Regions from separate parts of the Cronobacter sp. 153480017-3 genome, predicted to be linked through region 2. Evidence: predicted binding sites of a transcription regulator. Region 2 holds the regulator's gene; the other holds the start of a gene.

Region 1 (4,393 bases), on a different contig from region 2:
TGCTGGCGCACGGCCGTCTCTTCATTCACGGGCGTGATGCGCGTCGGCGGACGGTGATCGAAATAGAGCTCAATGACCGGCTCCGGCAGTCCGATGCTCTGTGCGAACAGTTTGACGCTCTCTTTGCGCTGGCTGCGGGTCAGGGCATCCGCTTCGCTGAAGCTCTCTAGCACGCCTGTCAGGAACTGGCTATATTTTTCGGCGTAGGGGCGCGAGGCGAGATAGAACGATCCGGTGAGGTCGAGATCGGTGCCGTCGGCCAGCACGCGCACGCCGCCCTGAATGAGCGCGGCGGAGTAGTACGGGTCCCAGATGGCCCAGGCGTCGACGTTACCCTGCGTAAACGCGGCGCGCGCATCGGCGGGTGTGAGATATACCGGCTGAATATCGGTAAATTTCAGCCCGGCTTTTTGCAACGCGCGCAGCAGCAGGTTATGCGAGCTGGAGCCTTTCTGGAACGCGACCTTATGGCCTTTCAGGTCGGCGACGCTTTTAATCGGGCTGTTTTCCGCTACCAGCAGCACTTCGGCTTTCGGTTTTGGCGGTTCGCTGCCGATGTAAACCAGATCTGCCCCCGCCGCCTGGGCGAAGATAGGCGGAATGTCGCCGGTACTGCCGAGATCGATGCTGCCGACATTCAGCGCCTCAAGCAGCTGCGGGCCTGCCGGGAATTCGACCCAGGTGATTTTGGTATTTGGATAACGCTGCTCAAGCAGATGATGGCTTTTCGCCAGCACCATGCTCACAGAGCCTTTCTGATAGCCGATACGCAGCGCCTCTGGCTGTGGTTCAGCCGCGCTGACGCCTGCGGTAAAAAGCGTGAGGCCGGCTGCCAGTAGCGGTGCGGCGTGACGGCGCAAAAGATTAAGCATGTAACGTTCTCCTTGTGAACTGCGGCGCAGGGGTTGCCAGATGGCGACGAGTCAGCGCCTGCCAGAAAGTGTCGAGGGCATCGTCAAGACGCGTTTGTAGCGGTTCGGAAAAGCGCGGCTGATGGTGGTAATCCAGCACCTGACTGTCATCGGCAAAGACGCCATGCAGGATCTCCTGCGCTTTCAGGGCGTTGAGCACAGGTTTAAGCGCGTAATCCAGCGCCAGCAGATGGCCGGCCGAACCCCCGGTCGCGACCGGCAACACCACTTTTTTCTCAAGGGCCCGTTCGGGCAGGAGATCAAGCAGCGTTTTCAGCGCGCCGGAAAACGAGGCCTTATAGATGGGCGTAGCGATGATGACGCCGTCGGCCTGCTGAAGCTGCTCGATAAGCGTCAGGAGCGCCGGGCTGTCGAAGCGGGCGTAGAGTAAATCTTCTGGCGCAAAATTCTGGATATGCCAGTGACAAATCTCAACATCGAGCCGGGTGAGTTCACCCGCGAGATAAGAAAGCAGGGCGCTGGAGCGCGAAGGAAAGCGTGGGCTTCCCGCCAGAGTAATAACCCGCATACCACCTCCTTATAACCAAAATAAAGTTTTTGATTAACATTAATAACAATATGAGAGGATAGTGGCAGAGGGGCTGGCCCCGAGAAACTAAAAATTGTGATGATGCTTTGCCAAAAAACGCATAAAACAGGATTAAAAAGAAAACGTTTGCTTTCTCAGGGGCTTTTTTGCCGCAGGTCAATTCCCTTTGTGAAGCGGATCGCAGATAATAGCGCCCCGGTTTGCACACCGGGAATCCAGGAGAGTTCATGTACTACCCCTTCGTTCGAAAAGCCCTTTTCCAGCTCGACCCCGAGCGCGCTCACGAATTTACCTTCCAGCAAATGCGCCGCATTACCGGCACGCCCCTTGAAGCGCTGCTGCGCCAGAAAGTGCCGTCTAAACCGGTGACCTGCATGGGGCTGACGTTTAAAAACCCGCTGGGGCTTGCCGCAGGCCTTGATAAAAACGGCGAGTGCATCGACGCGCTCGGCGCGCTGGGTTTTGGATCGGTGGAAATCGGCACCGTGACGCCGCGCCCGCAGCCGGGCAACGACAAGCCGCGTCTGTTCCGCCTGGTCGAAGCGGAAGGGCTGATTAACCGCATGGGCTTTAATAATCTCGGCGTGGATAACCTGGTGGAGAACGTCAAAAAAGCGCATTTTGACGGCGTGCTCGGCATTAATATTGGTAAAAATAAAGACACGCCGGTAGAACAGGGTAAAGATGACTACCTGATTTGTATGGAAAAAGTATTTCCCTACGCCGGGTATATCGCGATTAATATCTCGTCACCGAATACGCCTGGCCTGCGCTCGCTGCAATATGGCGACGCGCTCGACGATCTCCTTGCCGCTATTAAAAATCAGCAGCAACTGCTGTCGCAAAAGCACCATAAATATGTACCCGTGGCGGTTAAGATCGCACCGGATCTTTCGCTGGAAGAATTGATCCAGGTGGCCGATAGCCTGGTGCGCCATAATATTGATGGGGTCATTGCGACCAATACGACACTCGATCGCAGCCTGGTTCAGGGCATGAAATATTGCGACGAAACGGGCGGATTAAGCGGCCGTCCTCTGCAATTAAAAAGTACGGAAATCATTCGCCTGTTAAGCCAGGAGCTGCAAGGACGCCTGCCGATTATCGGCGTCGGTGGTATTGATTCCGTTATTGCCGCGCGGGAAAAAATAGCCGCTGGCGCTTCGCTTATTCAGATCTATTCCGGCTTTATTTTTAAAGGGCCGCCGCTCGTTAAAGAAATTGTGACCCACCTTTAAGCATTTCCCCCTTTAAGACCGCCAGGGCTTTATTTTCAGCCCTGGTTGTTTTATATTCCGCGATTGTTGCTAATTTAAACGTCATAGTCTTAGATTAATGAGGGAATAAACGAAGCGGCAAAAAAGGGAAATAATTTTAAGTTTCATCGCAGTGGGGGGTAATGATGCGTATAAAGCCGGACGATAACTGGCGCTGGTATTATGATAACGAGCACGACCGGATGATGCTCGATCTGGCCAACGGCATGCTGTTTCGCTCGCGTTTTGCCCGCAAAATGTTGACGCCCGACGCGTTCGATCCTTCCGGATTCTGCGTTGATGACGCCGCACTCTGGTTCTCCTTCGATGAAAAATGCCGTGAACTTCCTCTCGCCGCTGAACAGCGCGCCGAACTGGTGCTGAACGCCCTTGTCGCTATCCGCTTCCTGAAACCCCAGATGCCGAAAAGCTGGCATTTCTTAACCCACGACGACGCCGAATGGTCGCCGAGCTGTGGCGATGCTGCCTGCGTATGGCTGAGCGACAGCGGCGAACCGGTCTGCCTGCTGGTGGTCGAGCCTGGTGATAACGCGACGCTCTGCCTGCTGGCGCAGCCTGCGTTGACGCTTGCGGGCCGCGCGATGCAACTGGGTGATGCGATTAAAGTGATGAATGACAGGCTCAAACCGCTGGCGAACGCCCCGCAGCTGAGCCTCGATCAGGCGGTTTAACGCGCGAGCCGAATCGGGCCTGCCGGCACGCAGCTACAGCTTAAAAACGTGCCGTCGTCGCTGAGCGCACTTTTCTTCAATGGCGTAACTTCCCCTTCCAGCAGCGTCACGCGACAGCTGCCGCAAATCCCGGCGCGACAGGAGTAGGGTACCCGAATGCCCTGCTGTTCAAGCTGCTCCAGCACCACCTGCTGATTATTCCCGTTAAAGCTTTTTCCTTCCCATTCGACAGACACCTGCGCCGCTGCGTTTGCCACAGGCGTCACGCTCTCTTCCACGTTGCCTGCGCCATAAAGCCGTGCCGGGCCGGTCGAAAGCACTTCAACGCGATCGCCTGCGCGGATCACACCACTGTTGCGGGCAATCAGGTTCTGGCCGAAATCGACATCGCCGTTATCCAGCGCCGTGCGGAATTTTTGCAGCGTCGCCAGCGGCTCGCCGCTTGGGTGTTTGCGTCCGCGCTCGGGGCTGACGGTGGTAAATACGCAGCGGCTGCACGGTTTAGCAACATCAAACACCACGTCGCCAATGCGGATCACTTTCCACGTGTCCTCAGCCCAGGCCTCAACGCCCGTCACAACCAGATTCGGGCGGAACTGATTCATCGCCACACCCGCCGGGCAGCGTTTTTGTAAATCGCGCAGCGAGGCTTCGTTAGCAAGCAGGTACGGGAAGCCATCGGCGAAACCGAGCGGTACGCCGGGGTGAAGTTTAACGCGGCGCGTGAGCGATGGGCCGACCCAACGTAGTTGCACATCGCGGCCAAAAAAGCCGCTCAGCCACTGGTTAACGCTTTCGGGCGCGATAAGCGCGGTGAAGTGATTGCCCCAGACTTCCGTCGGCGCGGGGGCGGTCGCGAAATCAGTGAAGCGAATCGCGGCGCTGCTGCCGTCCGGCGCAGTGAGGTGCAACCCGTCCGGCAGCAGCGCGGGCGTGAAGAGCACCATTTGCGGATACTGGCGCGCGGTAATAAAGGTGCCATCG
Region 2 (4,393 bases):
GCGAAGAAACTGGCGGAGCAGGCAGCATAAATCAGCACATTGCCGCTGTAGACGCGCGAGCGCAGCAGCATCATAAAGCTCAGCGGCTCGCCGCCTTTATTGCCCTGAGGCGCGCCGGAGGGCAGACGCAGGGCCGGAATCATCAGCGCCACCGTAATGGCAAACAGCACCAAAAAAATCGCCTGCCAGGAAAAGTGATTCAGGATCCAGCTGCCGAGCAGCGGTGCCAGGGCCGGAGAAAGCCCCACCAGCGGCATAATAGTCGCGAAGATACGACGCGCCTGCTGCGCCGGGTAGCGGTCGGTTACCAGCGCCTGCCAGCTTACCGCAGCGGAACAAACGCCCACGGCCTGAATAAAGCGCAGGGCCAGCAGCGCGCCCGCGCTCTCTACCCAGACGGTGCCAAGGCAGCCAAGCGCGAAAATCCCAAGCCCCGCCAGCAAAACCGGACGACGGCCAAAACGGTCAGAAAGCGGGCCCCAGACGAGCTGCGCCAGCGCGAAACCGGCCAGGAAAAGGCTCAGCGAGGCGCTGATAGCCGAAGGGGCTGTGTGCAGATCCGCTTCAATAACGGCGAACGCGGGCAGGTACATGTCGGTCGCCAGAAAACCGAGCACGCTCAGCCCGGCCAGCCAGCAAAGAAATCCTTTATCAGGTCGCATCACATTAACTCACTTCTTATTACGCGAAAGAGCCAGGAGTGTACGGAGTGCAATTCCGCTTGTGAAACGCTAATATTTGCCCATTCCATTCAAAAAATTTGCAGGCAGATAATGTGGTCTGAATATTCCCTGGAAGTGGTGGACGCCGTGGCGCGCACCGGCAGCTTTACCGCAGCCGCCGCAGAACTGCACCGCGTGCCTTCTGCCGTCAGCTATACGGTACGTCAGCTTGAGGAGTGGCTTGCGGTATCGCTCTTCGAGCGCCGCCATCGCGATGTGGTTCTGACGCCTGCAGGAGCCTGGTTTCTGCGCGAAGGGCGTTCTGTCATCAAAAAAATGATGATCACCCGTCAGCAGTGCCAGCAGATCGCCAACGGCTGGCGCGGGCAACTTTCCATCGCGGTGGATAATATCGTGCGCCCGGAACGCGTCCGGCGGCTGGTGCTTGATTTCTACCGGCACTTTTCCGATGTCGAGTTGCAGGTTTCACAGGAAGTCTTTAACGGCGTCTGGGACGCGCTGGCGGACGGGCGCGTGGAACTTGCCATCGGCGCCACACAGGCGATCCCGGTCGGCGGGCGCTTCGCGTTTCGTGATATGGGCATGCTGAGCTGGCGTTGCGTCGTGGCGCACCATCATCCGCTGGCACAGCTCGCGGGCGCGCTCAGCGACGACAGGCTGCGCGATTACCCCTCGCTGGTGCTGGAAGATACATCGCGATCGCTGCCCAAGCGCATTACCTGGCTTCTGGATAACCAGCGGCGCGTGGTGGTGCCGGACTGGCACTGCGCCGCCGATGCGCTCAGCGAGGGGCTCTGTATCGGCATGGTGCCGACGCATTTCGCGAAGCCATGGCTCGATAGCGGGGAGTGGCGCGCGTTGACGCTGGAAAACCCGTTCCCGGACGCCGCCTGCTGTCTGACGTGGCGGCAAAGCGACGCCTCGCCCGCGCTGCGCTGGCTGCTCGATTATCTGGGGGACAGTGAAACGCTGAACACGGAGTGGCTGCGGGAGCCGCAATAATACGGCTCCCGGAAGGATTAACGGCGATAGTCGCGGAACGGGCCGTCCGCCACCGAGCGGCGTTCGATCAGGCGCGGATGCACCTCGATGGTCTGCGACTCTTCGCGCTTATTCACGATGCGGTCGAGCAGCATATTGAACGCAGTCTGGCCGAGCGTCTCTTTTGGCTGATGGATAGTCGTCAGCGCCGGGCTAAAGAAACGCGCGTTGCGTACGTTGTCGTAGCCGATGATTGAAATATCCTGCGGCACGCGCAGGCCCATTTCATCGGCGGCGCAGATAGCGCCCATCGCCATGATATCGCCGCCGCAGAACACGGCAGTCGGGCGCTGCGGCTGCGAGAGGATCTGCTGCATGGCGCGGTAACCGGATTCCGGCTCGAAATCGCCCTGCACAATCCAGTTTTCCGGCACTTTAATGGCCGCTTCTTCCAGCGCTTTCATAAAGCCTGAGAAACGCCCGACGCCGGTGTTACGCTCAAGCTGCCCCGGAATCACGCCAATATCACGATGGCCGCGCTCGATAAGATAACGCCCGGCGAGGTAACCGCCCTGGAACGCGTTATCGATTACCGAGTCGGTAAAATCGGCTTTCGCTTCACCCCAGTCCATCACCACCATCGGGATATGACGGTACTCTTCAAGCGTGGAAAGCAGCGGCTGCGGGTATTCCGAGCACATCACCAGCAGGCCGTCGACGCGCTTTTGCGCCATCATAGACAGATACGCGCGCTGCTTTTCCAGATTGTTATGCGCGTTGCCCAAAATCAGCGTATAGCCTTTGGCGAAGCAGCTGTTTTCAACGGCTTCGATAATTTCCGCGAAATAGGGCGCTTCGCTACTGGTCGCCAGCAGCCCGATAGATTTGGTGTGATTCACCTTCAGGCTGCGCGCCACGGCGCTTGGCGAATAGTGTAATTCTTTGATAGCCGCCCAAACCGCATTGCGCGTCTCTTCCGCCACAAAACGGGTTTTGTTAATCACATGTGAGACTGTTGTTGTGGAAACGTTGGCTCGCTTCGCGACGTCTTTAATTGTTGCCATTAATAATCACTCCAGACCCCTGGCTGAGCCCTGCAAAATCACGGGTTAATCGTTTGCCTGTACACACCCCTGACTGCCGCGAGGGGAGTGCGGCATGCCGGGAAACGCGACATTTTTCGTGAGGAGGGGTCGATGGCCGGTACCGAATAAAGTAGCGACGAATTTTGGCTTATCTTTATCGAAAGGGGAAGAGGGAAAACGCATATCTGGTTAAATGTCGCAGGATTTTTCGGCCCGTTTATGCAAAAATGCGCACTACCTGTTTTTTATGGGGTCTTTAAGGAGAATACCATGAGTACCGATCTGAAATTTTCGCTGGTCACGACGCTGGTTGTACTGGGCCTGATTGTGGCGGGCGCATTTACCGCCATTCTGCATTAAGCGACAGGCGGGAGCGCACCTGTTCTCCCGCTTTCTTAAACTTTTCTTGCGTTTAAGCGCCGATTCCCCGCTGTTTTCTTTCTTTTTCCCGTTATTCCCTTTAGATTCGCTAATAACAATTAGCGCGTGTTCTTAACAGCTGCGCAATAATATTTTGCTGTTTTTGTCACTTATCTTTTCTGATTGAGAGTGTCATCCTTTTCTGCATCCTGCTGTAACGTCGGGCGTTCCCGGCGCTGTTGTACAATTTCTGGAGCAATGAATGAAAGTCAATTTTCCGTTACTGGCACTGGCTATCGGTGCTTTTGGCATTGGCACGACCGAGTTTTCCCCGATGGGGTTGTTGCCGGTCATAGCGAACGGCGTCAACGTCTCCATTCCGGCCGCCGGTATGCTGATTAGCGCCTACGCGGTCGGCGTGATGGTAGGCGCACCGCTGATGACGCTTTTACTGTCGCACCGCGCACGGCGTAGCGCGCTGATTTTTCTGATGGCGATTTTTACGCTCGGTAACGTGCTGTCAGCACTGGCACCGGATTATATGACGCTGATGGCCTCGCGTATTCTCACCAGCCTTAACCATGGGGCGTTCTTCGGCCTCGGCTCGGTGGTTGCGGCAAGCGTCGTGCCGAAGCATAAACAGGCGAGCGCCGTCGCGACGATGTTTATGGGCCTGACCATTGCCAATATCGGCGGCGTGCCGGCGGCCACCTGGCTTGGTGAAACCATCGGCTGGCGAATGTCGTTTCTGGCGACGGCCGGTCTTGGCGTGGTGGCGATGGCGAGCCTCTGGTTTTCCCTGCCAAAAGGCGGCAGCGGCGAGCGCCCTGATGTGAAAAGCGAACTGGCCGTGTTGATGCGCCCGCAGGTGGTGAGCGCGCTGTTGACAACCGTGCTCGGCGCGGGCGCGATGTTTACGCTCTATACCTATATCGCGCCGGTTCTGCACCACATCACTGATGCCAGCGCGGCGTTCGTCACCGCCATGCTGGTGCTGATTGGCGTCGGGTTTTCCATCGGCAACTATCTGGGTGGCCGCCTGGCGGACCGCTCGGTGAGCGGCACGCTGAAAGGCTTCCTGATGCTGCTTATCGTCATTATGGCGGCTATTCCGTGGCTTGCGAAAACGGAAATCGGCGCGGCGGTGAGCATGGTGGTATGGGGGGCTGCGACTTTCGCGGTAGTGCCGCCGCTGCAGATGCGCGTGATGCGTGTCGCCAGCGAAGCGCCGGGCCTGTCCTCATCTGTGAATATCGGGGCGTTTAATCTCGGTAACGCACTTGG

The links. The regulator PurR, encoded in region 2, represses purine synthesis genes. The targets are predictions, from matches to a motif close to CANGCAAACGTTTGCNTG.
Region 1: pyrD (quinone-dependent dihydroorotate dehydrogenase) is a predicted target of PurR. The motif match lies at 1,577-1,594, and genes of this name have one in related genera.

The regions. Positions count from the first base shown of each region.
Region 1 covers NZ_JBSEYN010000002.1:416,246-420,638, forward strand. Annotated here, with positions in the region: gene ACUW6V_RS06360 (aliphatic sulfonate ABC transporter substrate-binding protein) at 1-872, opposite strand, end outside; gene ssuE (NADPH-dependent FMN reductase) at 865-1,440, opposite strand; gene pyrD (quinone-dependent dihydroorotate dehydrogenase) at 1,689-2,699, shown strand; gene ACUW6V_RS06375 (cell division protein ZapC) at 2,864-3,409, shown strand; gene ACUW6V_RS06380 (YcbX family protein) at 3,406-4,393, opposite strand, start outside.
Region 2 covers NZ_JBSEYN010000014.1:33,839-38,231, forward strand. Annotated here, with positions in the region: gene punC (purine nucleoside transporter PunC) at 1-662, opposite strand, end outside; gene punR (DNA-binding transcriptional activator PunR) at 774-1,685, shown strand; gene purR (HTH-type transcriptional repressor PurR) at 1,703-2,728, opposite strand; gene cydH (cytochrome bd-I oxidase subunit CydH) at 3,020-3,109, shown strand; gene ACUW6V_RS20195 (MFS transporter) at 3,372-4,393, shown strand, end outside.